Regions from separate parts of the Bacillus sp. FSL W7-1360 genome, predicted to be linked through region 1. Evidence: predicted binding sites of a transcription regulator. Region 1 holds the regulator's gene; the other holds the start of a gene.
The links. Region 1 encodes LexA, which represses DNA repair genes until DNA is damaged. Its sites were predicted from a motif close to CGAACATATGTTCG; they were not measured.
Positions count from the first base shown of each region.

Region 2: a site for LexA is predicted at 6,396-6,409, ahead of ruvA (Holliday junction branch migration protein RuvA). Genes of this name have one in related genera too.

Region 1 is NZ_CP151950.1:891,987-906,835, forward strand. Features, by position in the region: gene NSQ26_RS04410 (ABC transporter ATP-binding protein) at 1-285, opposite strand, end outside; gene NSQ26_RS04415 (TetR/AcrR family transcriptional regulator) at 432-1,037, shown strand; gene NSQ26_RS04420 (DUF817 domain-containing protein) at 1,034-1,825, shown strand; gene fosB (metallothiol transferase FosB) at 1,852-2,280, shown strand; gene NSQ26_RS04430 (GrpB family protein) at 2,432-2,947, shown strand; gene NSQ26_RS04435 (AAA family ATPase) at 3,072-4,004, shown strand; gene NSQ26_RS04440 (methionine gamma-lyase family protein) at 4,110-5,369, shown strand; gene glnA (type I glutamate--ammonia ligase) at 5,535-6,884, shown strand; gene ytvI (sporulation integral membrane protein YtvI) at 7,111-8,166, shown strand; gene dinB (DNA polymerase IV) at 8,277-9,413, shown strand; gene NSQ26_RS04460 (MFS transporter) at 9,513-10,757, shown strand; gene lexA (transcriptional repressor LexA) at 11,069-11,701, opposite strand; gene NSQ26_RS04470 (YneB family resolvase-like protein) at 11,878-12,540, shown strand; gene NSQ26_RS04475 (DUF896 domain-containing protein) at 12,553-12,792, shown strand; gene tkt (transketolase) at 12,886-14,849, shown strand, end outside.
Region 2 is NZ_CP151950.1:441,590-456,438, forward strand. Features, by position in the region: gene nadB (L-aspartate oxidase) at 35-1,588, shown strand; gene nadC (carboxylating nicotinate-nucleotide diphosphorylase) at 1,569-2,429, shown strand; gene nadA (quinolinate synthase NadA) at 2,473-3,567, shown strand; gene safA (SafA/ExsA family spore coat assembly protein) at 3,741-4,865, shown strand; gene NSQ26_RS02205 (YhcN/YlaJ family sporulation lipoprotein) at 4,997-5,809, shown strand; gene NSQ26_RS02210 (cupredoxin domain-containing protein) at 5,882-6,250, opposite strand; gene ruvA (Holliday junction branch migration protein RuvA) at 6,431-7,033, shown strand; gene ruvB (Holliday junction branch migration DNA helicase RuvB) at 7,099-8,109, shown strand; gene NSQ26_RS02225 (DUF2905 domain-containing protein) at 8,102-8,308, shown strand; gene queA (tRNA preQ1(34) S-adenosylmethionine ribosyltransferase-isomerase QueA) at 8,379-9,407, shown strand; gene tgt (tRNA guanosine(34) transglycosylase Tgt) at 9,429-10,577, shown strand; gene yajC (preprotein translocase subunit YajC) at 10,606-10,878, shown strand; gene NSQ26_RS02245 (pyocin knob domain-containing protein) at 11,415-13,436, opposite strand; gene NSQ26_RS02250 (TIGR04086 family membrane protein) at 13,770-14,144, opposite strand; gene NSQ26_RS02255 (YetF domain-containing protein) at 14,299-14,604, shown strand; gene spoVB (stage V sporulation protein B) at 14,616-14,849, opposite strand, start outside.

The DNA of each region.
Region 1 (14,849 bases):
TTCGCCGCCAGTTAGATTTGGCCATAAATTGACATCACCAGGCACATAGGAGATACGTCTATGAATATCCACGGCATCTTTCCAAACATTCTTCCCAAAGATGGTCGCTTCTCCTGAAGAAGCTTTTAACATCCCGAGTAAAATACGAATGGTTGTTGACTTTCCCGCACCATTAGGTCCGATAAATCCGTAGACTTCCCCATGCTCAACTTGCATATTAACGCCATTTAATGCGTGGGTTGTGCCAAATTGTTTTGTTAAGTCTTTCGTTTCCAATACGGGCATGTTTGCGCCCTCCTTTGTTATGAACTTTTTAACTATATATACTTCATAATATACAATATGTATGTCGGTGGCAAGTAGTTATGAGTCAAGTTTTTCGTTGTTTTTCAGGGCGTTTTTCCTTACAATAAGATGGAGGTGAGTGAAGGATGGATGGATTTGCCCGAAGGAGAGCAAAAAAAGAACAACAAATTATTGCGGCTGCGAAGAAGTTATTCATGGCATATGGTGTGCAAAAAGTGGCAATCACAGAAATTGCGCAAGAGGCGCGCGTGTCACAAGTAACCATCTATAATTATTTCAAAAATAAACATCGTCTTGTTTATGAAGTGATCTTAGCAATGATGGAAGAATCAGCGCAAATGTTTGTGGACATTGTTTACAGTGATCAAGCATTCCCAGAAAAAATGAAGCAAATGATGGCTTACAAAATAGAGATTTCACAAAAAATTAATGAAGAGTTTTATCATTATATGATGAAAGAATATGTCAAGCAGGGAGGGCAGTTGGAAACTTTTATGCAAGAGAAAATCATGAAGCACTGGCATGTCTTGTTAGCTGAGGGGAGAGCGTATGGCTATATTGATCCGACCATTTCAGATGAGGCCATTCTTTTTTATTTTGAAATGATGAGGGACTGTGTGCGGCAACAAGAAGTCTATCAAAAGATTTTGCCGCTTACTGAAGATATTACAAAGCTCTTTTTTTACGGTTTGATCGGGAAGAGTAGAGATGAAGGGAACACAACATCGTGAAGACATTTCTATATTTTGGTTACGGACAGGCACTTTCCTGTGTGTTTCCTGTCATTATTTTTCTTACTTTAGCATTCAGCCAATGGTTCAGTGTCCCATTTTTACCACGTTACGATTTGATCTTGATCGTGTGTTTGCTTGCGCAAGGCGCGATGCTTTATTTTAAGTTAGAGACGTTGGATGAACTGAAAGTGATTTGTCTGTTTCATCTCATTGGTTTAGGACTTGAGATTTACAAAGTGCATATGGGCTCTTGGGTGTATCCAGAAGAGGCGTATAGTATGATTTTTGGGGTGCCGCTTTATAGTGGGTTCATGTATGCGAGTGTGGCAAGTTATATTTGTCAAGCATGGCGACGCTTTGACTTGCGAATGACAGGCTGGCCACGGTCGTTGTATGCAGTTAGTTTATGTGTATTGATTTATGCAAATTTCTTTACGCATCACTTCGTTTGGGATGCTCGTTGGCTACTGAAAGGATTACTTATTCTTGTGTTTTTGCGGACGGTCGTATTTTTCCGTGTGAATGGGAAGGTCTTTCGTATGCCACTGACGGTGTCGTTTTTGTTGATCGGGTTTTTTATTTGGATTGCCGAAAATATTACGACATTCTACGGTGCATGGCAATACCCGAATCAAGAGGCGACATGGTCGCTTGTACACATCGGTAAAATTAGTTCATGGTTTTTGTTGTGTGTCATTAGCGTGATCATTGTCGCGCAGTTGAAACGGGTAAAACTTGGACAGGCGCTCACCTCTTCACAACATCAATCGCGTGGTGAAAAGTAATTCATTATATAAAAGGAGATGATCGGATGGCGATTCAAGGGCTAAATCATTTTTGTTTTTCAGTAAGTGACTTACATCGTTCAATTGATTTTTATGAGCAAGTATTTTCGGCGACATTGTTAGTAAAAGGGCATCAAACAGCCTATTTTGATGTAAATGGGATGTGGTTTGCTTTAAATGAGGAAAAAGACATCCCGCGTCAAGAGATTCGTGCATCTTATACACATGTTGCGTTTTCGGTCGCAGAAAAAGAGTTAGACCAGTTGTATGAGCGATTGCTTGTGGCAGGGGCGACTGTGCTTTCCGGGCGACCACGCGACGCGCGTGATAAAAAGTCCATTTACTTTACAGACCCAGACGGACATAAGTTTGAATTTCATACAGGTACGCGGGAAGATCGGCTTGCTTACTATCGAGAAACAAAGCCGCATATGGTGTTTCCAAATATTGATTGAACAAAGTGTCTATTTATTTTCACACATTCATACATTGTGGTATAGTACTTTTAAGCGCTTGCATCATCCTTGGACAGTTGGTTGAGCGTGAAAGGAGCCATGTCAGTGGCTTCTTTTTGGTGTTTATATCACAGCATAAGGAGAAAAGAATATGAGGCAAGTGATCGTCACACCTTATCAAACAGCATGGATAGATCAATTTGTATGTGAAGCAGTACGATTAAAACATATTTTTGCAAATCACATCGTTGCATGTCACCATATTGGAAGCACAGCTGTACCCGGACTGTTAGCAAAGCCGGTGATTGATGTATTAATAGAGGTGCACGAACCAATTGTGCGTGTAGACGAGTTAAATGAAGCGATGAAGCAAATTGGCTATGAGGCAAAGGGAGAGAACGGGATCGAGGGGCGACGCTATTTTCAAAAGGGTGGGGATCAGCGTACACATCACGTACACGTGTTTGAAACAGGCAGCAGGGACGTATGCCGCCATTTAGCAGTACGCGATTATTTACGTGCACACCCGAAGGAAGCGCACGCGTATGGCGAATTAAAACGGATTCTTGCGGCAATGCACCCTACAAATATCACTGCATATATTTCAGGTAAACATGAACATGTGCAACAACTGGAGGCTGCAGCACTTGCGTGGTATATGCAGTGAAGCGTGTGAGGCAAAATGTTTTTGAGCACGTTTTCTAGGCTTTTGTCACGTTTTGGACTGTGCTTGCGTATACTGTTATAAGTAAGCAGTGGGGCGCACGAGTCGTTCGAGGAGGTGGAGGCGAGTGACCCATCCACTAAAGGCGAGAGAGGGCGCACGGATTAATGTGGTCTTGAATAAAGCGCCAACCAAACGAGTGAGCACAGATTGGTTCGTATCTGAAGACGAAAAAGAGAAGCATGAGGTGCTGGCTCGGTTTGAAAAGAAGCTCTCAGCTTTTATCGGTTTGTCTGAGATTAAATCGCTTATTAAAGAGTTATACGCGTGGATTTATGTGAATGAGCGTCGAAAAGAGCATGGTTTACTTGTTACAAAACAAGTACTCCATATGGTGTTCAAAGGGAATCCAGGAACGGGGAAAACATCTATTGCTAGGTTGATTGCATCTTTTTTGCATGATATGAAGGTGCTTTCAAAAGGGCATTTTTTAGAAGTAGAACGGGCTGATTTGGTTGGGGAGTACATTGGACATACTGCACAAAAAACACGTGAAGTACTCAAACAGGCGAATGGCGGTGTCCTTTTTATCGACGAGGCGTATGCATTGTCACGTGGCGGAGAGAAAGATTTTGGTAAAGAAGCGATTGATACACTTGTAAAAGGAATGGAAGACAAAGCCAATGAGTTTGTATTAATCATTGCTGGTTACTGTGAAGAAATGGACTATTTCATGTCACTCAATCCCGGCTTGCCTTCGCGGTTTCCTATTGCGGTGACTTTCCCAAACTATACAGTGGATCAATTAATGGACATGTTGCGTAATATGGCGAAAGAACGCGATTATGTATTAGTAGAGAGTGCATATAAGGGGGTACGCGCACATATTAAGCGTGTCATTGAAGAAGAAGCCCATACATTCAGCAATGGTCGCTATATCCGCAATTTAATGGAGGAGGCCATTCGTCTTCAGGCAGTTCGAATCATGAAGCAAAATGATTACACAAAGCAAGCGTTGCAACAACTAAGGTTAGAAGATTTTGACTTATCAAGTCGATAATACGAACCTTTTTTTTGCAGAGAAAGCGACTTTTTGACAAAATCATGGTACGATAAGTTGTAGGAAGAAAATATCGTTTTGGACAATAAAGTGGGTTGAATTTCATTGAAGGAAAAACGTTTATTTACAAATGAGGTACAAGAATTACTTGACCAAGTAGAGGCAACGCTCCAATATGAGCACGGACAAATTGAAGCGACTGCACTGGTCAACCAAAAACGCGTGCTTGATGCATTTCGTGCACACCAAGTATCTGATTTTCATTTCACGCCATCTACAGGTTATGGTTATGACGACGTTGGGCGAGATACACTAGAAGCCATTTATGCAGATGTATTTGGTGGAGAAGCTGGGCTTGTCCGCGGACAAATTGTTTCCGGGACGCATGCGATTGCGACCGCATTGTTTGGTGTCCTTCGTCCAGGCGATGCGTTATTATATATTACCGGCAAACCATACGACACGCTTGAAGAGATTGTTGGTATACGTGGAAACGGGAAAGGTTCTTTAAAAGATTACGGTGTATCTTATGATGCAATCGCATTGAAAAATGAGGCGATTGACCGAGAAGCGATTGCGCGTGCGATTTGTCCGAACACAAAGGTGGTAGGCATTCAGCGCTCAAGAGGTTATGGCGATCGTCCATCTTTCACAGTGGCCGAAATTGGAGACATGATTGCGTATGTAAAAAGTTTAAAGCAAGATGTGATTGTCTTTGTTGATAACTGTTATGGTGAATTTGTAGAGACAGAAGAGCCATGTCATGTTGGGGCTGACTTGATTGCGGGTTCTTTAATTAAAAACCCAGGAGGTGGCATTGCGAAAACAGGCGGCTATGTCATTGGGCGTACGGACCTCGTGGAGCTTGCTTCATATCGTTTGGCGGCACCAGGTATTGGTGCTGAAGGAGGAGCAAGTTTACATACCCTTTTGGACATGTATCAAGGATTTTTTCTCGCACCGCATGTGGTTTCACAAGCATTGAAAGGGGCCGTATTGACGGCTGCATTACTCGAAAAACTCGGTTTGCGCACGACGCCTTGTTCTTCTAGTGTACGAACGGATTTGATTCAAGCAGTGCACTTTGATACAGCTGCGCAGATGGTCACATTTTGTCAGGCGATTCAGCAGGCTTCACCTGTCAATGGGCATGTGGTACCTCAACCAAGTCCGATGCCAGGGTATGCAGATGATGTCATTATGGCTGCTGGGACATTTGTTCAAGGAGCAAGCATTGAATTAACTGCAGATGGACCGCTCCGACCGCCGTACACCGTTTACGTTCAAGGAGGTCTCACGTACGAACACGTGAAACTTGCCGTCATACAAGCGATTGAGAAGACCTTTTTTTCCTCAGAATCGTAAGAACCTTCTTGGAGGCATATCATTTTTCTTGACTTCCAATTTTTCTTTTAGTACGATACTTTCAGGTGTAGAAACACGATTTTTAACGATAACTACGGGAGAATAGAGGGCGCTGCCCTTTTTCTAATATAAAAAAAGCATGATAAGGGTGAGAGGAGAGGACGTATGTCAAAGTATACAAAGGAAGACATTGTTCGTATTGCTAAAGAGGAGAATGTTCGCTTTATTCGTCTTCAATTCACAGATTTGCTCGGTACGATTAAAAATGTAGAAATTCCGGTAAGCCAAATCGAAAAGGCGCTTGACAACAAAATGATGTTCGATGGTTCTTCAATTGAAGGATTTGTCCGGATTGAAGAGTCAGACATGTATTTGTACCCAGATTTAGACACGTGGGTTGTATTTCCATGGACGCAGGAAAAAGGAAAAGTCGCTCGTTTAATTTGTGATGTCTATCAACCTGGAAAGCCAGGTGAGGAGCCAACACCGTTTGAAGGGGATCCACGTGGGATTTTAAAGCGCGTGTTAAAAGAAGCACGCGAGCTTGGGTTTACAAGTTTTAATATTGGTCCTGAGCCAGAGTTCTTTTTATTTAAGAATGACGAAAAAGGTGAGCCAACGTTAGAATTAAATGACAAAGGTGGCTATTTCGACCTTGCACCGACAGACTTAGGGGAAAATTGTCGCCGTGACATTGTCCTAGAATTGGAGGATATGGGTTTTGAAATTGAGGCGTCTCATCATGAAGTGGCACCGGGACAGCATGAAATAGATTTTAAATATGCAGATGCGATCACCACATGTGATAACATTCAAACATTTAAATTGGTTGTTAAAACGATTGCGCGCAAACATGGCTTACATGCAACATTTATGCCAAAACCGTTATTTGGTGTGAATGGTTCGGGTATGCATTTGAACATGTCGCTTTTTAATGAGAAAGGGAATGCGTTTTATGATCAACAATCAGAAACACAACTGAGCACAACAGCGATGCAATTTTTAGGTGGTATTTTAGACCATGCGAAAGGATTTACGGCGATTACGAATCCGATTGTTAATTCTTATAAACGACTAGTTCCTGGCTATGAGGCACCTGTGTACATCGCTTGGTCACTACGTAACCGCTCACCACTTGTCCGCATTCCTTCTTCGCGTGGCGTGTCAACACGGATCGAAGTTCGGAGTCCTGACCCATCTGCAAATCCTTACTTGGCAATGGCATTAATGCTTGCAGCAGGTTTGGATGGGGTGAAGCGGAAGCTGACGCCACCGTCACAAACAAGTGGCAATATTTATGACATGAACAAATCTGAACGAGTGCAGTCAGGAATTGAAGCGTTGCCTTCAACGTTAAAAGATGCATTAAATGAGCTAGAAAAAGATCAAGTGCTCGTTCAGGCACTTGGCAATCATGCATTCGAGCATTTTATGGAAGCAAAAGAAGTAGAATGGGATCAATTTCGGACCCAAGTACATGCATGGGAACGAGATCAGTTTTTAAGTTCATATTAACCTCTGTTTTGCTTCGCGTAGGCATTTCCATAAAAGACAGCAGCCATGGGAAAAACGTTTTCCATGGCTGTTTCGTCGGGTGAATATGACTTTTGTGTTTATAAGCATGTTATAATAGAGGTTGTCATACAAATAGGAACATATATGGTCGTCTTAAAACCAACATGATGATTCTCTACTTTGCCACATCATCATACGCGGGATAAAAAATGAAAGAGGGTTTCCGTTGACGAACTTTATGAGTAAAAGAATGGTCAAGATCGTGCTTGTAATCGTTTTGTTGGTTGTTGCTTGTTTTTTAATACTACCAATTTCATTGCCGTTGATTGCGGCATATTTAACAGCATTGTTATTGCTTCCAGGTGTGAAACTACTTCACCAACGTTTAAAAGTGAGTTATTCCATATCTGTGTTGCTCGTTTTTGGGATATTTATTTTCTTGCTGGCAATTGGCACATATTTTTTGACAACCACAGTTGTGACACAAGGCACGCGTTTAGTTGAAAACCTACCTCATTATATTCGAGAAATTAATCAAGGCTGGCTTAACTTTCAACATGATCTTCGGGCCAATGATAGCATCCCAACAGAATTTGTCCAGGCATTGAATCAAGAAGTGACCCAAGTATTAAACAATCTTGGTGCGTATGTAAATGATTTAAATCTCATTGCTCGGGTTGCAACAGTTGTGTCGAGTATTCCGGGATATTTGGTGTCATTTCTTGTTTATTTGATTGGATTATTTTTATTCTTACTAGAGATGCCGAAACTAAAAGTATTATTTTATGGGATGTTGACTGAGCGGTCAAGAGAAAAAGTATCGTTTATGTTTACGCGGCTGTCACATGTTATTTTAGGTTTTTTAAAGGCACAATTTCTCGTAAGCATCCCGATTTTTCTCGTTTCTTTCCTGTTTTTGTTATGGGCTGCACCAGAAGTTGCGTTGCTTGCGGCGTTACTCATCTGGGTGATTGACTTGATCCCCATTATTGGTTCAATCATTGTATTAGCGCCTTGGGGAATTGTTCAGCTATTAACTGGTGACGTAGGGATGGCAACGAAGCTGTTTATATTGGCAGCCGTATTGCTCATTATTCGACGGACATTAGAGCCAAAAGTGATGAGTATCCACATTGGATTGTCTCCACTTGCGACACTCATTTCGATGTATCTCGGGCTGATGTTGTTTGGTGTCCTTGGTTTTGTGGTTGGTCCGCTTATTATGATTGGATTCATTTCAGCGAAGGAAGCAGGGATTATTAAGTTCAATTTTAAAATATGAAGACATAAATGGAAAAGGCCATCCGTTGTGGAAGGTCTTTTTTGTGTGCTTGACAAGGGATCGTTCGTTCTGTAATATAAGAACATACGATCTGTTGTGTGGAGGTATATATGTCAACTTTTTCACGTGTTATTGAGTTACCAGAGCCCCGAAATGATGAAAGTAGAAAAATCATTCATATTGATATGGACGCTTTCTTTTCTTCAGTTGAAGAGCGCGAGCGGCCTTCATTGCGAGGGAAGCCAGTGATTATTGCAAAGCACCCACGAAAAACAGGCGGCAAAGGTATTGTCTCAACGGCAAATTATATTGCTCGGCAATATGGTGTGCGTTCTGCCATGAGTGCGTATGAGGCGTATCAACGTTGTCCAGAAGGTATTTTTATTGAGGGAAACTATGCGGCATATCAGAAAGCTTCGGCACAAATTCAATCGATCATGAAACGTTACACCGATATGATCGAGCCGATGTCTATTGATGAAGCGTATTTAGATGTGACGGAAAATAAGCATGCCTGTTGTGCCACGCAAATTGCCCAACATATCCAACGGGCAATTTGGCGTGAGCTACAATTGTCAAGTTCAGCAGGTGTATCTTACAATAAGTTTCTTGCCAAAATTGCTTCAGACATGAAAAAACCTTCCGGGCTAACGGTTGTTCCTCCTACGAAAGCAATGGCATTCATCCATAGTTTGAAAGTAGAAAAATTTCCAGGGGTCGGTCCGAAGACAGCGGCAAAAATGCATGATCTTCATATTTATACTGGGGCAGATTTGTATGCAATGGAACAATTGGATCTCATCTATCACTTTGGTAAAGCTGGTGTGACGTACTATCGACGTGTTCGCGGGATTGACCATCGACCTGTATGTATTCATCGCGAACGTCAATCTGTAGGAAAAGAACATACATATCCTCGGGCGCTTGTTGCAGAGGGAGAAGTACGAGAGGCACTGAAGAAGTTATGTCAAGAAGTTCACGTTGCATTAGGGCGGGTACGAAAAAAAGGGAAGACAGTGGTATTAAAAGTCCGTTACCGCTCTTTTGAGACATATACAAAAAGAGTCAGTGTGGCAGAGGGAATGGATGACAAATTATTGATGTTTCGCTATGTTTGTGAGCTGTGGGAAGAGATAGGTCAACTTTCAGAAGGTGTTCGTCTCCTCGGTGTGACGGTGACAAATTTGATGTCTGTTGAGGAGGAACCATTGTCTTTATTTTCTTGCCTATCGCATATGAGAGCGTAAGCCTGTCGGTTGCTTTCAATGAGGAACGGTGTTATATTTAGTGTGCCGAAACAATAGGTGGCGTCAGTTGAGTCGTTGAAGATGTAAACGAACAGTTCTATGCGGAGAAACGAAGGTGGTCTTATTGAAGTAGAAAAACGAAATATCGTGATTATGTGGATCGCGTGCTTTTTTGTTGGTGCGAGCATGACGATGATTTTGCCTTTTCTTTCTTTGTATATTGATTCTTTTGGTCATTATGAACCAGAAGAAGTGCAACGCTTTGCAGGGTGGGTCTTTGGCATTTCTTTTTTTGTAGCGTTTCTTGTGTCACCATTATGGGGAAGAATTGGTGATCGATATGGACGGAAGAAAATATTGATTGGGACTGGTTTTGGCATCGCCATTTCCGTGTTTTTTATGGGGCATGTCGAATCAGTCGGCAGCTTGTTTATTTTGCGTCTATTTATGGGGCTAGCTACAGGCTTTATACCGGCATCTATGGCTTTAATTGCAGCCCAAAGTGATAAGCGTATTGCTGGTCAGACATTAGGAACGTTAATGACGGGGCAAGTATCAGGTGGACTGCTCGGTCCTTTATTCGGTGGACTAATTGCAGATGCAGTTGGAATGCAGTATACATTCGTTCTTACATCAAGTGTATTATTTTTGACAACATTGCTTGTTATGATTGGTGTGAAGGAAGTGTTGCACGAGGAATCGGGAGAACGGAAACGCCACTATAAAGCAAAAGAAGTTCTTTCCTATATTGTCACGCATCCGATGTTGCTATTAATGATGGTCATTTCTCTCATGATCCAAATGGGTCTATTTAGTGTCCAGCCACTACTGTCATTGTATGTGGCAGAGTTGATTCACTCTCCGGGGAATATGGCGTTTCTAGCAGGTATAGCGTTTTCTGTGACGGGTTTAGGGAATTTGTTTAGCACTCGGAGATGGGGCAAGTTTGGTGATCGGGTTGGGCATGAAAAAGTTATTTTACTGTTGCTTGTTTTAGCGGGTTTGTTGTTTATCCCCCAAGCGTTTGTCAATGCTTTTTGGCAGTTACTCGTACTCCGCTTTTTGTTTGGATTAGCTGTAGGAGGACTAATTCCATGTACGACGGCATTCATTCGACAAGTTGTTCCGTCATCCATGCAAGGAGAAGTACTTGGTTATAATCAAAGTTTTCGTTTTTTAGGCAATGTGTTGGGCCCGGTGTCGGGTGGGATCCTTGCTGGTTATCTCGGTATGTCGTCGGTGTTTCTTATTTCTGGTTTATTGTTTCTTGTGACGGCTAGTATGTTGAAAGTAATGGGTTCGCATGTTCGAAGACGAGAAATGCTGGAAAAAGAGGGAAGGTAGTCTCCCTCTTTTTCCGTCTACCATCTGTGTCTAAGATTCATGCTGGTTGTTCTCGCATTCTTTACATGTGTGTCGATGTTCCTGTGTCTGAACGTTCCTCGAAAACAATGGTTTTTTTACACCAACACGGCGTGTATGTTGCTTACTTGTTTGACAAGCACACTTTCGTTTCGCATTTTGAGGCATGCTAGTCACCCCCCTCTGCTTTATCTTATGCTAATAGACAACAATTGCTTGGACAGCTAGAGGGGGTTAAATGCACAATGTGACATGATTCATAGACATGTAAGCTGGCGTCAATGAAACAATCATCAGTGAATGGTTCGAAAAACGCCAACAACTTTCCCTAGAATAATGCATCGATCGAGTATTATTGGTGTCATTGTGTTATTTTCCGGTTGTAAGCGAACGTGATCTTTTTCTCGGAAAAATCTTTTGACAGTTGCTTCATTTTCTTCCGTCATGGCAACAACAATGTCGCCGTTGTTTGCTGTTTGTTGTTGTCGTACAATGACGTGATCGCCTTCTAAAATACCGGCATTAATCATGCTGTCTCCTTGAATAACGAGGGCATAAGTGCCGTCCTGTCCTGTTAAATGATCGGGGACTGGTAGGTAGTCTTCAATGTTTTCAATGGCAGTAATTGGGAGACCTGCAGTGACTTTGCCGATAATCGGGATATAGTGAGCGATGTCTTGTTTTTGGTTCGTGCGATCGCTTTCATGGTCTTCAGATGTTAAGATCTCAATTGCGCGGGGTTTTGTAGGATCGCGGCGAATGCAACCTTTTCGTTCAAGTCGTTCTAAATGACCATGAACGGTGGAGCTAGAGGCGAGTCCAACCGCTTCGCCAATTTCACGAACAGATGGTGGATAACCTTTTTTTCTTACCTCTGTTTTGATAAATGCGAGAATTTCTTCTTGACGTGTCGATAGTTTAGGCATGATTGTTCCTCCTATGTATGAAAGTAATCTTACACAAGTTTAACATATCGAACGTACGTAATGCAAACGTAAGTTCTAAAAATACTTGACATTCTCTAAACGCTCTCATACAATCGGTTAGAACAGACATTTGCTCATGATTTACATCGTTAATAGAGGCGTTGAGGAGAGGTAGGATGAAGAGTCAGAGAGATGTGGCGGCTGTTTATTGTCGTGTGAGCACAGAGAAAGAAAATCAGCAGCGATCATTAAAGCGGCAAGCGAGTGAGTTAGAAATGCTTGCGAAACAACATCAGTTGCCTATCGCATCTATGTATGAGGATCGTGCGAGTGGTTACAGTTTGGAACGTGATGGACTGTTGAATTTGTTAGAAGATGCACGCGCGCGCCGCTATACGCATTTATTGTTACAGGACGATACGAGACTAGGGCGAGGAAAAGCGAAAATCGCGTTACTCTATCAGCTACAGAAGTATGGTGTAAAAGTGTATACCATTCGCGATCAAGGGGAACTGTCTTTATCAGAGGCGGATGAGATGGTGTTAGAAATTGTTGCGATTGTGGAAGAATATCAACGGAAGCTCCATAACTTAAAAATTAAGCGCGGGATGCAAGCAGCCGTGCGCAATGGTTTTCGCCCACAAGATAATCTTGGCGACAAACGAGGCGGGGGCAGAAGTTTGCTAGACCTGCCGACGGAAGAGATTGTTCGCTTGCGTAAAAAAGGACTGACATTTCATGAGATTGCGGTGACGCTTCGTGGGCTCGGTTTTGAGTGTTCAAAAGCAACGGTGCACAGGCGTTATCGGGAAGTGGTCGATGCACCAGACAAAAAATAAGGGGTAAGGTATATGTTATCAAAAAAAGAATTGGCACGTTTAAATGAGTTATCACGTTTAGCAAAGGCTGGAACGCTTACGGAAGCACAAACGAAGGAACGTCAAGCCTTGAGAGAATCGTACCTCGCTACATTCCGCCAGTCGTTTAAAGACCATTTACATACAGTAAAAGTCGTCGATGAAACAGGACAAGACGTGACACCGCAAAAACTGAAAGACGAACAAGCAAAAAAGTACCGAACAGAGGGATAATTTGTTACCGGAGATGTCACTTGTATATTAAGTGAAGAAGTTATATGATGGATATGATGTAGTGAAGCATGTAGGACAGAAAGGATGTTAACTTTGACAAAGCGAGTAGAAGATTTAGCGGTGAATACAATCCGTACATTATCAATTGATAGTATCGAAAAAGCAAATTCTGGCCATCCGGGGATGCCAATGGGTGCAGCACCAATGGCCTTCAGTTTGTGGACAAAGTATATGAATCATAACCCAGCAAACCCGAATTGGTCGAATCGTGACCGGTTTGTCTTATCTGCAGGACACGGCTCAATGCTGTTATATAGCTTGTTACATTTGACAGGTTACGATGTGACATTAGAAGACCTACAATCTTTCCGCCAACTCGGGAGTCGCACGCCAGGACATCCTGAATATGGTCATACACCGGGGGTTGAAGCAACAACAGGTCCATTGGGACAAGGAATTGCGATGGCTGTTGGAATGGCGATGGCAGAGACTCGTTTAGCTGCACAATATAATAAAGACGGTCATGAGATTGTTGATCATTATACGTATGCCATTTGCGGTGATGGCGATTTAATGGAAGGTGTGTCGGCGGAAGCGGCGTCATTAGCAGGACATTTAAAGCTAGGCAAACTTGTCGTTTTATATGATTCGAATGACATTTCTTTAGATGGTGATTTACATGAGTCATTTTCTGAAAGTGTAGAGGACCGTTTTAAAGCATATGGCTGGCAAGTCATTCGCGTTGAAGAAGGCATGGACTTAGATGCGATTGGTGCGGCGATTGAGCAAGCAAAAGCAGACGAACGCCCAACGTTAATTGAAGCGAAGACAGTGATTGGCTATGGCTCACCGAATAAATCAGCTAAATCGGCTTCACATGGTTCTCCGCTTGGAACAGACGAAGTGAAGTTAACGAAAGCTGCTTATGAGTGGCACTACGAAGAAGAATTCCACATCCCTGCAGAAGTACAAGCTTATTACGAAGATGTAAAAGCAAGAGGCGCTGACCAGGAAGCAGCATGGAATGAACAATTTGCGGCGTATAAACAAGCGTATCCAGAGCTCGCAGCACAGTATGAGCGGGCATTTTCAGGAGAGCTTCCAGCTGACTTTGATGCAGCTTTACCAGTGTATGAGACGGGAAGCTCACTTGCAACGCGTGCTTCATCCGGAGAGGCATTGAACGCACTTGCGAAGCACGTTCCTGAATTGTTCGGTGGCTCAGCGGACTTGGCAGGTTCAAATAAAACAACGTTAAGTGGCGAAGACAACTTTAGTCGGGATCGCTATGATGGACGTAACATTTGGTTTGGTGTGCGTGAATTTGCGATGGGTTGTGCGCTGAACGGCATGGCGCTTCATGGTGGATTAAAAGTGTTTGGTGGGACGTTCTTTGTCTTCTCTGACTACCTTCGTCCTGCGGTTCGTCTCTCGGCGTTGATGAACTTGCCTGTGACCTATGTATGGACCCATGACAGTGTGGCCGTTGGTGAAGATGGTCCAACACATGAACCGGTGGAGCAACTCGCGTCGTTCCGCGCGATGCCAGGACTTTCTGTCATTCGCCCGGCGGACGGCAACGAGACAGCCGCAGCTTGGAAATTGGCGGTCGAGTCGAAAGATACACCGACTGCGCTCGTATTAAGCCGACAAAACCTCAAGACGCTTCCAGGAACGGACGAGCACGCCTATGAAGGTGTGAAAAAAGGTGCGTATGTCGTCTCGCCGGCAAAACAAACACCACAAGCGTTATTGCTTGCGACAGGATCAGAAGTGTCACTTGCGGTAGAAGCACAAACAGCGTTAGCAGCAGAAGGTATTGACGTGTCTGTGGTGAGCATGCCATCATGGGATCGCTTTGAAGCACAGTCAGATGCATATAAAGAAACAGTATTGCCGAAGAGTGTGAAGGCGCGTGTCGCGATTGAGATGGGCTCTTCACTCGGCTGGGCAAAATATGCCGGTGATGAAGGTACTGTCATTGCCATCGACACATTTGGTGCATCTGGTGCCGGTGATGCAGTCATTGAACACTTCGGTTTTACCGTTGAAAATGT
Region 2 (14,849 bases), 450 kb from region 1:
TAGGTGACAAGACAACTGTAAAGTAGGTGAGTCGATGAAACAATCTCCGGTTGTCATTATCGGTACAGGAGTTTCAGGGCTGATGGCTGCACATCTATTAGCAGACCATCTCCCAGTCATATTAGTGACAAAAGGTGAGGTGAAACAAAGCAACTCTTCTCTAGCCCAAGGTGGTATGGCAGCGGCTGTTGGTGCACACGATCATCCACACGATCATGCACAGGATACGCTTCAAGCCGGTTATCATCATAACCATTTACAAAATGTATATAAATTAACAGAAGCGGCACCACATATTGCAACACAGTTGCGTGCACTTGACGTGCCGTTTGAGCAGTCTCAAGGCAACTACGTCCTCGGTCACGAAGGCGCACATGGCAAGCGTAGAATTTTGCATGCGTATAAAGATCAGACAGGAAAAGCAATCATTGACTGTTTGTGGCATCACGTCCAAGGGCGTGTGCAAATTCTTTCACATGAAATGGTGACGTCAATTGAAGTGGAAAAGAACGCAGTCATTGGTGTTGTGACGACGAAGCGCGCAATTACGTCGCGATGTGTCATTTTAGCAAGTGGCGGCGCAGGTCAGTTATATACACGGACATCCAATGTTTCGTTTGCAACTGGTGATGGATTAATGCTAGCTTATCGCGCTGGGGTGGTGTTAAAAGATCTTGAATTTGTGCAGTTCCACCCAACTTTGTTAAAAAGTGAGCAAGGTGCACTTGTTAGTGAAGCGGTACGTGGAGAAGGGGCTTACCTTGTCAATAGATACGGTCAGCGTCTATTAGCTAACTACCCGAATGGCGAGTTAGAAAGCAGAGATGTGGTTGCACGTGTTTTGTTTGATGCAATCAAAGATGGCGAAGAAGTTTTCTTAGACGCGCGTCACTTGCCGCAGTTTCATGAGCGTTTCCCATATATTGCAAAGTGTTGTATAGCAGCAGGGATTGATCCAACGAAAGCGTATATCCCCGTTGAACCAGGCGCTCACTTTTTATGTGGCGGTGTTGAAACAGATGATAACGGCTTAAGTGCAGTAGGTGGCTTATATGCCGTTGGTGAAGTAGCATGTACAGGAGTGCACGGCGCGAACCGTTTAGCAAGCAATTCATTATTAGAAGGGCTTGTATTTGCCGAGCGTGCAGCAAACAATATTTTACAGCATGACCAATATAAAATTTGTGAGCGAATGGGATTGAATCATACGGCACCACCGCTTTCACACGCCTTACCTACGCGGACGTTATTACAACAACATATGACTGAGTTTGTTGGCATTAAACGAACGAGACAAGGACTGCTTTATATGCGTGAATGGTTACAATCATTTATAAATACTTCTGCAGCGCCAAGAGTAGATGCGCAAACATGGTGGGAAGATGTACATTTGTTCGAGCTTGCCTGCTTGATGACAGAGGCGGCTTTGCAACGAACAGAGTCACGTGGAAACCATATTCGCACAGATTTTCCAGAGGCAGTACCGGAGTGGCGTACAGTCGATGTTTGTTTTCAACATACAAAGGAGCCATTTCTTAAAGTAAATAAAGATGAGCAGGTGGAATGCGATGAACACATTTGTACTTGATACACAAATTGAGCAGTTTTTACAAGAAGATATTGGACGCGGCGACGTGACAACAGAAGCGATTTTTACAACTGAACGAGCAGAGGCAGTCATTGTCGCAAAAGAAGCAGGGATCTTTGCTGGTGAAAAAGTTGTTGAACGGATGTTTACCAAATTTGGGACCGAATTGACAGTGAAACACGTGATGAAAGATGGGGAGTCGCTTGTTGCCGGTGTCGAAGTGTTACGTGTCCATGGATCGGTGAAGCAAATGCTCATCATTGAGCGTGTGTTGCTCAATTTGTTACAGCGGTTATGTGGCATTGCCACATTAACGAGGCGGGCGGTGGAAACGTTGGCCGATCCAACCATTCGTTTATGTGACACACGGAAAACAACGCCAGGGTTACGCATGTTGGAGAAGTACGCTGTTCGTATCGGTGGTGGCTGCAATCATCGCAAAGGACTTGATGATGCAGTCATGTTAAAAGAAAATCATATTGCAGCCTGTGGATCCATCGCTGAAGCAGTTGCCCGTGTACGTCAGTATGCTGGACCATTGTTAAAAATTGAAGTGGAAACGACAAATGAAGATGAAATACGTGAAGCAGTGGCAGCACAAGCAGACGTCATCATGTTTGACAATTCCACACCAGATGAAATCAAACGTTACGTACAACTTGTGCCAGAAACGATTGCAACGGAGGCTTCAGGAGGGATTTCCATGGAAACGCTGCCACTTTATCGCGGGACGAAAGTCGATTATCTCTCTCTTGGATTTCTAACCCATTCTGTTCGATCCATTGATTTAAGTATGCTCATCCAGAAATTGGAAATTAGAAGCCGGAAAGTGAAAGTCTGACTTCCCGCGCCGAGCTCTGTATTCTTAATAGGAGGTTTTTTCTATGCAATTAACAGCAATGACCCGCCTGCCGGACATGTACCGGCAAATGTCGATGGCGGAAAAGCAGGAACGGATAAAAAAAGCAAAAAAATTTTTTGGCACGGATTTACTCATTCCCGGGCACCATTATCAGCGTGAAGAAGTCATTCAATTTGCCGATGTAACAGGAGACTCATTGCAATTAGCCCAGCTTTGTGGGCAAGAAAGTGCACCTTTTATTGTCTTTTGTGGTGTGCACTTCATGGCGGAAACAGCTGACATGTTAACAACAGCAAATCAACGGGTCATGTTACCGGATTTGCAAGCTGGTTGTTCGATGGCAGACATGGCGACGATGGCGCAAACGAATCGCGCATGGGACGCGTTAACAGCGCAATTTGGTGACACCATTTTGCCGTTGACATACGTCAACAGTTCTGCCGATATTAAAGCATTTTGTGGCCGTCATGGGGGCGCATGTGTGACTTCTTCTAATGCAGCCAAGATGATTGAGTGGGCTTTTTCTCAAAAGGAGCGATTATTATTTTTACCGGATCAGCATCTAGGGCGTAACACAGCAGCGGCACTCGGAATTCCGCTGGCGCAAATGGCTGTTTGGAATCCGTTAACGCATGAACTAGAAATGGCGGAGGATGTGTCTTGGCAAGAGATTAAAGTGATTTTATGGAAAGGACATTGCTCTGTCCATGAAAAGTTCACTGTTGAACAAATTGCCACCATTCGTGAGAAAGAGCCTGAGACAAAGATCATTGTTCATCCTGAATGTACGTATGAAGTTGTGCAAGCTGCAGATGATGCGGGAAGCACGCATTATATTATTGAGCAATTAAAACGCGCAGCACCTGGTACTTCTTGGGCTGTGGGCACAGAAATGAATTTGGTCAATCGGTTAGCGATGATTCATCAAGATAAACACGTCTATTCCTTGAATAAAACGATGTGTGCCTGTCTCACAATGAACCGAATTGATTTAGAGCACTTGGCGTGGACGTTAGATTTATTGCAAGAAGGTGTGTATCAATATGAAATTAAGGTCGAAGAAAAAGTCGCTGTAGATGCCAGGTTAGCACTGAAGCGGATGCTTGCACATGTGTAAATTTATCATCAAAAGCGTGGACGTCATGTTCACGCTTTTTTGGTCTAAGTCGTCATGATTGTTCATAAATTGGTGATGGATCGTTATTCCGGTATTCCTAAGAGAAAAACAAGACATGTTAATACTGTTACAGTTTGGATAACGCATGCACATCAATTGAGGAGGGAATTTTCATGAGGATTCATATTGTGCAAAAAGGAGATACATTATGGAAGTTGGCAAAAAAGTATGAGGTCGATTATGAACAATTAAAAGAGGCGAATCATGCGTTGTCTAACCCGGAAATGTTAATGCCTGGCATGAAAGTAAAAGTGCCAACAGGTACAGTGGCAGTGCGTAAGGAATCACAGCAGACAACAGAAGAAAAAAATGAGCCGGTCATCTCCATTAAAGGTTCGACAAAAGAACGGGATGAACAGTCTTATGATGAGATGAATCAATCATCTGCTCAAGAAACAATGACGCAAACGCACGTTTCAAATCAACGAGCGCCACAACCATTACCTCCACGTCCGGCGTGTCCTAATTGTGGATCTGGGTCGTATATGGGAACGGCGCAGCCAAATTATCCAAACGCACAAATGCACCGCGTATCACCTGCTGCACCGCCATTTTATGGAAATGAAAAACAATACCCAATGCCAATGAATCCGCCATCATCTTATCCAAATACAGGCAGTCAATCAGGAGGAAGCCAGCAAAATATGCGTATGCGTATGCAAATGCCTGTTGGTACGGCTCCTCAAATGAGTGCACCACCTTCTCCGGCAAGGTACCATACGCCACAAACAAATGTTTTACCTTTACAAGAGATGTCACAGTATAACGGAGCGTTAGATCAAGGGACACAACATATTAATGAGCAGTTTAGGCAGCCTGAAACAGTTGACTACAGAAGTATTCCAACAAATAATTATGGCTCTCCTCCTGGCGCATCGCAACAAACAAATACGTATCATCCTCAAAAAATTGGAAGAGAAGTTCCGGAATATCGCAATGGACCACCAGCGCCAATGAATACAGCACCGCCACATGTCGCTGGTTTTTATCAAGGTAGGTCAGATCATGTTGGGCAAATGGGTTATCCGTCACCGCCCCCTGGAATGGCCAACCAGCCTCCAAGTGTACCACCACAGACGCATCCACACCATAGACAGGCGCCTGCGTATGTAACGACCCGACCACCAGCTTCCACCGCCGCTTACCAGCAAATGTATGAGCCGCCACGAAATGCCCCAATGGCACAAACGCCCCAAATGGTAAATGGTTACCATGAAAAAAATGAGTATTACGATTAAAAGAAGCACGGGAAAAGCCGATGAGAATGCGTCGGCTTTTTTCCTTTGGTGGGAGAGGCAACATCTAACAGGTTAACAGTGAAATTTACGCGCAAACTATAAAGGAAAGGGGGGAATGAGCATTGAAAAAAATGACGTTATCAGTGCTTTGCGCGACTGTGCTTGTCAGTAGTTTGACGGCTTGTGGAAATACAACAGGTATGGAGTCACAACGTACGCGTACACAGATGGATGAGCGTATTGTCGACGGTGATCGTGCTTATCCGTACGATTATAATGCAGGGTATAAACGTAATCGAATCCAAAATAATCAAGGGACATCCAAATATAGCCGAACAATCCGAGATGACGTAGGGATGAATACGAGTCGTACCCGTGCATATCAATATAAGAACGGCGCAAGCGATGGCATACGGGCAAAAGTGATACCCGAGGAGCGGGGTATTACTGGGAATAATCGTGTAGGTATGGTGGATGAAGACGGATTTATTAACAGAATGGGGCGGAGAGACAACCGTGGCATGATGTTTCAAGGACAAGGATACAACAAGCGAGGTCATCATCGCGCCACACAACGTATGAACGAAACGCCGTTGCAATATCATCGTGATTACTATGGCAAAGAAGTGCGCCGCATCACAGAAGAGGTTGAAAAAATTGATGGGGTTATAGAAGCGCGTGTCATGATCCATGGCAATGATGTTGTTGTTGGATACGTGCCAGATGATGGTGATGACGGTGTGCATGCACGCGTGAAAGCAGAAGTAGCACGCTTAGTTGGTGAAGACAAAAATGTGACGGTCACATCTGATGATTACGCATTTTCAACATTGCGGAAAATGGACGACCAATTGCGTTCTGGAACGGCATTTGAAGAAATGGAAGACACATTTACCGATATGCTTGACGACATGCGTGATATGTTAAGGCAACCGATGCGTTAAGGTCTCATAAATCAACAAGATGGTTTGGCGCAAGAACCTTGCGTCAATCCATCTTGTTTTTCAGTACTTCTTTTAGCTTACAACTAGCGTAGACACCATCTCTGTGTGACCTGTGCCACACGGGATACTACAAATAATTTTGTATTCGCCGGGTTCTAACGTTGTTGTGACGCTGTCGTCGCCACTAATCTCAACATCTGTTCCCTCAATCACAACCCCGTGGTGTCCCTCTGTATTTTCCAATGTAATGGTGACTTCTCCAGCGGGAACCTCGTATTTTTCTTTGTCAAAATTCCAATTCATTGCGCGAATCGTTAACACTTCATCTGCTTGTTTCGTCTCATTCGCTGGCTCAGTCGTTTCATCAGCTTTGTTGCTATTTCCGCAAGCGACGAGTGCCAATAGGCATAATGGAATGAATAACTTTTTCATTGCTTTCATTGTTTACACGCTCCTTTCTATCCTTTGTTTCCATTTTAATAGGTTTTATACGGTGGTAATAAAACATTTTGTGAAAATGATGTGAAAACTGTTTTGTATTGAACATGTTGTCAGGGTGACGGAATCAGATCGGTATGATAAAATAGAAATGGATGTTCGTCTTTAGAGAGGAGCGAATTGATGATTGATTACATAAAAGGAACCCTTGTGAAAATAGCGCCTACATATATCGTTGTTGATGTTGGCGGCGTTGGTTACCAAGCACATTGTGCAAATCCATATCGTTTCTCGCAATGGATTGATACAGATGTAACGATCGCTACATATCATTATGTGCGTGAAGATAGTGAGCGACTTTTTGGTTTTCAAACGGAAATGGAACGAGAATTGTTTGAGCAATTGTTGAATGTATCTGGGATTGGCCCTAAAGGGGCGTTAGCGTTGCTTGCGGCTGGCGAGCCTACTGAAGTTGCGCGTGCGATTGAAGCGGAAGATGAAGCGTTTTTAGTGCGTTTTCCAGGTGTAGGGAAGAAGACCGCCCGGCAAATGATTTTAGACTTGAAAGGAAAAGTGAGCGTGTTTTTAGAGGCAGGCGTGCCACTTCCTGGAGAGGATGCACACACAACTGCAGAGACATCTGAAGCGTTGATAGATGCACTTGAAGCATTGCGTGCCCTTGGATACAGTGAGAAAGAGCTGAAAAAAGTTAAAAAACAACTACAAGGAGAAGGGTTGTCAACGGAGACGTATGTACGTCGGGCGTTACAAATGATGCTGAAATAAGCATATACAAGGAATGAATGATTTATAGTAAATGTCATTTCTTGTATAGAAAGGAGTGTCTCTGAATGGAGGAGCGGCTTGTCACCGGGACAGCGAGTGAACAAGAAGAGCGAAATGAAACGCAGTTACGCCCACAAACGTTGGCTGATTACATCGGACAGGAAGTTGTTAAACAAAACTTGTCTGTATTTTTAAAGGCCGCGCGTATGCGCAAGGAAGCGTTAGACCACGTGCTTTTATACGGGCCGCCGGGGCTTGGCAAGACAACACTAGCCGCGATTATTGCCGCGGAAATGGGTGGAGAGTTACGGGTCACATCGGGACCGGCAATTGAAAAAGCGGGTGACTTGGCGGCGGTGTTAACGGCACTTGAGCCGGGCGATGTTCTATTCATTGATGAAATCCACCGTCTTAACCGTGTCGTTGAAGAAGTGCTCTATCCGGCAATGGAAGATTTTTGTCTTGATATTGTCATTGGGAAAGGACCGACCGCTCGTTCGGTAAGAATAGACTTACCACCGTTCACATTGGTCGGGGCAACAACGAGAGCTGGCATGATTTCTTCACCATTGCGAGACCGATTTGGCGTTTTGTTGCGGTTGGAATATTATCAACCGGAAGAGCTCATACAAATTGTGACGCGTTCAGCGAGGGTGTTTGGCGTATCGTTAGCCGAAGAAGCGGCATTAGAAATTGCTCGTCGTTCACGTGGGACGCCGCGAATTGCCAATCGGTTACTGCGCCGAGTCCGTGATTTTGCGCAAGTACAAAGCGATGGAACGGTGACATATGATATCGCGTGCAGCGCCCTAGAAGCGTTGCAAGTGGATCCTCTTGGACTCGACCATATTGACGACAAATTGCTAAGAGGGATGATGGAGAAGTTTTCTGGCGGGCCGGTCGGTTTAGACACCATCGCCGCAACAATTGGCGAAGAGTCAGACACGATCGAAGAAGTGTATGAGCCGTATTTGTTACAGATCGGCTTTGTGCAACGCACGCCAAGAGGACGCGTTGTGACAAGACAATGTTACGCCCATTATGGATTACAACCGCAGGAAGATGCACATGGCTAAAGTCATTATTGCAGTCGGAGTGGCGCTCGTAGTTGTCGGTTGTATTTGGTTGCTCGTTGACCGCTGGTTGCCACTGGGACGGTTGCCAGGTGACATTGTATGGAAAGGTGAACGAACGACCGTCTTTTTTCCCATTGTGACATGTATTATTGTTAGCATCGTGCTCTCAATCGTCGTGTCACTTCTGCGTCGTCTGTAAGACTTGCGCTTCTGATGACTTCTGTGTATGCTAGGTAAGGTTGAAGGAGACGATGATAGAAGGTGATGGCATGAAAGTAGAAGCATTCGATTTTGAACTACCAGAAGAATTGATCGCGCAAACACCGCTACCAGCGCGTGCGGATTCGCGTTTACTCATTATAGATAAAAATACGAAGGCACTCACAGATACAACCTTCACAGCAATTGTAGATGAACTCATGCCAGGCGACTGTTTAGTATTGAATGACACAAAGGTGTTGCCTGCGCGTTTATTTGGCGCAAAGAAAGATACAGGCGGCGCAGTAGAAGTACTCTTATTAAAACAAGAGGAAGAAGATGTGTGGGAGACGCTTGTCAAGCCAGCGAAACGCGTGAAGGTGGGGACCGTGCTCACGTTTGGAGAAGGGCGTTTGCAGGCAACTTGTACAGCCGTGTTGGCGCACGGTGGTCGGATGTTTTCTTTCTCATATGATGGCGTGTTTTATGAAATACTCGATGAGCTAGGAACAATGCCGCTACCGCCATATATTCGTGAACGGTTGGATGAAGCTGATCGCTATCAGACAGTGTATGCGAAACACCGCGGTTCGGCAGCAGCGCCGACAGCTGGATTACATTTTACCGAGACGTTGTTAAAACAAGTGGCAGAAAAAGGTGTCTCCATCGCTTATGTCACGTTACACGTCGGATTAGGCACATTTCGACCGGTGAGTGTTGAAACAATTGAGGCACACGACATGCACGCTGAATATTATGAAGTGTCTCAGGAAACCGCAAATGTCCTCAAAGAGACGCGTACAAATGGCGGACGCATCATTGCCGTCGGTACGACGTCGGCGCGCACGCTAGAAACAGTTTATCGCGATCATGGCGACTTTGTTGCTTGCGCAGGTTGGACAGATATTTTTATTTATCCGGGTTATACGTATCAAGCCATTGATGGTTTGTTAACAAATTTCCATTTGCCAAAATCTACACTTGTCATGTTGGTAAGTGCGCTAGTCGGAAGAGAAGCGTTACTTAGCGCATACAAACATGCAATTGACGAGCGTTATCGCTTTTTTAGTTTTGGTGATGCGATGTTTATTAGACCTTAATGATAGGAGAAGAGAACCATTATGGCAGCAGTGACATATGAATTAATTAAAACATGTAAGCAATCGGGTGCGAGGCTAGGACGGGTACATACACCACACGGGTCGTTTGAGACACCGATGTTCATGCCGGTTGGCACGATGGCGACGGTGAAGACACTCAGTCCAGAAGACTTAAAAGAAGTCGGTGCCGAAATTATTTTAAGTAATACGTACCACTTGTGGTTGCGTCCTGGAGAAGACATTATTCGTCAAGCTGGGGGACTGCACAAGTTTATGAATTGGAACGGTCCGATTTTAACGGATTCTGGCGGTTTCCAAGTGTTTAGTTTGAGCAATTTAAGAAAGATCACCGAAGAAGGTGTGCAGTTCCGTCACCATCTCAGTGGAGAGAAACTATTCCTTTCGCCAGAGAAAGCAATGCAAATTCAGCATGCGCTCGGCTCTGATATTATGATGGCATTTGATGAGTGTCCACCTTATCCGGCTGAATATGAGTACATGAAAGCATCGGTTGAGCGAACGACGAGATGGGCTACGCGTTGTTTAGAGACACACGAACAATCAGGGCAGGAAAAGGCGCAAGCATTATTTGGGATTGTACAAGGCGGAGAGTATGAAGCCTTAAGAAAACAAAGTGCAAGTGATTTGACAGCAATGGATTTTCCGGGTTATGCTATAGGTGGACTGTCTGTTGGCGAACCAAAAGATGTCATGAATGAAGTACTCGAGTTTACGACGCCATTGTTGCCGACGAATAAACCTCGTTATTTAATGGGGGTCGGCTCACCGGATTCGCTGATAGATGGCGCTGTGCGAGGGATTGACATGTTTGACTGCGTGTTGCCGACACGAATTGCGCGTAATGGGACATGCATGACAAGTAGTGGCCGTTTGGTCGTGCGAAATGCTGCTTACGCGAGTGATTTCCGTCCACTTGATGAGCAGTGCGCGTGCCATGTATGTCGAACGTATTCTCGTGCGTACATTCGCCATCTCATTAAATGTGAAGAAACCTTTGGGTTCCGATTAACGTCGTATCACAACTTGTATTTTCTTCTCAACTTAATGAAGCGTGTTCGCGAAGCGATTCAAGAAGATCGCCTGCTCGATTTTCGGGCGGAGCTTTTTGAGCAGTATGGCTTCAACAAAGAAAACGCACGGAATTTCTAGCGTAATCATACAGAAAGGAGGGAAAAGAATGGATCAGTTAGGTATCTTTGGCGCGTTATTGCCATTTATCGGGATCATTGTTGTGTTTTACTTTTTGCTTATTCGCCCGCAACAAAAGCAACAAAAGCGTGTACGTGAAATGCATGCATCACTGCAGCGTGGGGATAAAATTGTGACGATTGGTGGTTTACACGGGGTGATTGACTCGATTGATGAAAACGTCGTTGTCTTAGTTGTGAATGACAATCGAAAGCTTACATACGATCGTTCAGCGATTCGTGAAGTGAAGTCAGGGTCGTAGGAAATAAAGATGGTGAAGTGAGAAGGCGACTGCATTTCTGCCTTTTAAGGACCATTTAAAGTCATGAAGAAAGAGCTGTCTCGAAGTCGATCTATTGACTATGAGACAGCTCTTTGATCTGTTGATTTCATTCATAAAATTAATATCACTACCGTTTCAAACGGCAATCATGTCCCTTGCATTTAAATCGAAAATATATCCTATTGTAGCTTGACAGAGCGTTATAGCAACTTTAATTGATTTAGAAACTGGAGCAAGTGGATCGACACGTAAAAATTCAAATATACCTGCTGGCACCACTCGGTTTTATGTGTATCTACCAATTTTACATACTTTTCAGTTATCATAGAGAAAGCACCTCTTCTTTGTGGTATTGGGTTTTGTCAACTCTATTATACCTACAAGAAGTGGTGCTTTTCATGTTTCAAGTACTGATGTCAAGGAGCATATTTCATAGGCCGGCAGGCCTTGTTATAACTGAAACTCGAAGCATTTTTTGACTGCGAAAGTTGATTTAATAATATAAAAATTATAGATTATTCTATTTTTATAATGACAATACTTGCATAATCGGGTCTTCTTCCTACAAGGTTACCAGTTAACATATCCACATCGTTACCCGCAGAAGCAGCATTTTCAACTGCAATCATATCACCTGCATTTAAATCAAATATATCCTCTATTGTCGATTGACCAGGCGCTCTAGCAGGTTTAATTGACCTAGATATTGGACTAAGTGGATTACCAACTGAAAATCCAAACATCCCGGTTTCACCATCGGCTACTGCCATTGAGGATGAGACGTAATATCTACCAGCTAAATTCACTATAAATTCGTTGTCGGGTGGCCCATTCCAGGTAATATCTGGAGAGGAGGAACCAGCCAAATTAAAGTTGATTTGATCGCCAGGTGCGAGTGTTACCGTAGTACCACTATCTGCAAAACGACTTGTAGAAGCAAGCGACATAACGCCAGTAGGTCCAGTGGCACCAGTGACACCCGTAGCGCCAGTAGCCCCTGTGGCACCAGTAGGTCCAGTAGCGCCTGTGATACCGGTAACGCCAGTGGCACCAGTAACACCAGTAGCCCCAGTGACGCCGGTGGCACCAGTAACACCAGTAACACCAGTAGCCCCCGTAACGCCGGTGGCACCAGTAACACCAGTAGCCCCCGTAACGCCGGTCGTCCCAGTGACCCCAGTAATGCCAGTAGCCCCAGTAGCCCCAGTCGCGCCAGTAACGCCAGTGACCCCGGTCGCACCAGTTGCGCCAGTAACTCCCGTAGCGCCAGTAGCCCCTGTGGCACCAGTAGGTCCAGTAGCGCCTGTGATACCGGTAACGCCAGTGGCCCCGGTAGGTCCAGTAACGCCAGTAACGCCAGTAGGTCCAGTAGCCCCAGTAACACCCGTTGCCCCAGTAGCGCCGGTGACGCCGGTCGCCCCAGTAGCCCCGGTAGGTCCAGTAACGCCAGTAACCCCTGTGACGCCAGTCGCGCCAGTAACGCCAGTGACCCCGGTCGCGCCAGTCGCGCCAGTAACTCCCGTAGCGCCAGTCGCACCCGTCACTCCGGTAGAACCAGTGATCCCGGTCGCCCCCGTAGCGCCAGTGGTCCCAGTAACGCCAGTAGCCCCAGTGACCCCCGTGACGCCAGTAGGTCCAGTCGCACCAGTAACGCCAGTAGGTCCAGTAGCCCCAGTGGCCCCCGTAACACCAGTCGCTCCGGTAACGCCAGTCGCCCCAGTGGCTCCTGTGGCGCCAGTCGCCCCCGTGACCCCAGCCCCTGTCGGCCCAGTGGGCCCTTGTGTACCAAGTTGTTCCCATGGATTCCAAGTCGTCCCTGTGTCATCGGTCGCGCTTCGTACATAGATGGTTGGGTTGCCAATAAGCAATTGTAAAATGGATGTTGTCGGTCCCGGAGTGATCACAGAAACATACAATGTCCAGATTGGGCTGGTAAAGCCAAGCGGCGCGTTCGCAGGTCCACCTGCATCTCCATCAGAACTGTAGACCCCTTCGGTGATAAACAAATTTAAATCACTACCGGATGGCACTTCTTCATACGGAAAAGCACCGACATCTTCCGCATCTAACGTCAAACTGCCATCTGGTGCAGCGGTGATACCGTTGATGTTTTCGATCCCACCAGGAATATCCCCAATGGTGAGCACCACATTCCCACCAGCATCAGGCAGAATGTCATTGACTGCAGCCACGCTACCGGCTGGGCCAGTAGGGCCAGGCGTGCCTGTGGGTCCGATCATGGTTGGAAGATTGGCAGCGGCCTTCATTTTCGATTCAAGAATAATTTCTTTCTTGAAAATCGTGTCAAGCATATCCGCCGTGCTGTCATTAACAGCTAGGATTTCCTGCAATGTTGCTGGTGGTCCGGTAATACCAGGCAATGTCCCTAAGGCGTACTGGATCTTCTCTCCTTCCGCATTGATAATGTGTGCCAAACCCATTTCTTCCATTGCGATCGATGCAAGTAGTAAATTGACGACATCGTCGCGGTCAAGGGTAATATCGGGTGTGAAATTTGGCATATTCGGTTGAGACATTTGAATCCTTCCTTTCGTAACATAGTTTTGGATACTTCTTGAACATGAAAATGAATATTCTATATAGCGTATGTCTTTTTTTTTTTTTTTTGATTGGGCATTATGGTATAAAAAGTAAGAGGGGTCTATGTATATATAAGGAATTAAGGAATGAAATAACCTGAATCATATTAACTGCGTTCACCTAGAAAAAAAAGCGGATTACAGCGATATGCAGCACATAAAATCTTTAATTCCTTGTATATAGCAAGAAGATGACGAAAAAAAGCTACTTGAAAGTGGCAAGTAGCCTAAAAGTAACCCGATACAAAGTGCGATTTTTGTATGATCGCCTTACTGACTAGATAAATTGACGCCGATCATGCCACCTAAAGCAGCAACGGCGACATACACTGCATGAAAAAGAAGCTGTTTACTACTAAAGGTGGTGTTGTAACCTAAATAGCTAATGAGAAAGACAAGTCCAGAGAAAAGGATTGCAACGAGTCCACCAGCGATCCATCCCTTTGCATTTGCTTTTGCACCTGAGAGAAAGCCACCTATAAATAAAGATAGTAATGCAGTAGGCAACATGAGCCATTCAATCGAGTGTTCAGTCAGGCTCGTGAGCGACAACAACGTGGCCAAACATAAACTAAATAGTAAGATGATGATACATGTGACCACAGTACCGAATAAAACAGCTGGAAAAAAGCGGTTGCTTGTCATATCGTAAAACTCCTTTCGTGTAACGTTTTATATCATGCTTATTCAAAAAGTGGGACAAAGAGAACTGGAGAAATCTACACATGATGAAAGCATGAAAGTTTGGGTATAGTACGAGTAGCATGGTGGTGTGAAATATGGAGTGGGGTGACAGTGAATGGTAATCTTTTCGTTACTTGTATTGATGTTCGTCATCATTTGTGCACGGCGACTTTTTTTGGTGCAAACAGATGATGTAGCCGCTCGTGACAGTAAAGAGAAATGGGTACGCTCGTTGCCATTGATTGTAGATGGGTCAATTGAGCATACACATTTACAACGTTTGAACAAAAATGAGTTTTGGTTACGACAGCAATTGCGACGTTTTGGCTATCGAGACATTAAAAACATCTCTTATTGTACAATGAAGGGTAAGAACCGCTTCTTTGTCGCAGAACGTATCGCATGCCATGACAAGGAGTAGCAGTTCCAACTTTACTTTAAGATTTTGCTAAATAGTGGTAGCTGTTTCAGTTCTTCTTTTTTAATGAGACGTAGGAAGAACATGCCGAGAATGTAAAGACATGTGGTCAAACAAATGGCACTTAAAGTCGCAACGAGTGGATGAGAAAATGTTTGTAAAACCATTGGTTGTAGCAGTGTAGCAGCGTAGCCGACAATAAAAATAAGCATAGAGAGCTTTATAACGGCTCGCGCATTGATGACAAA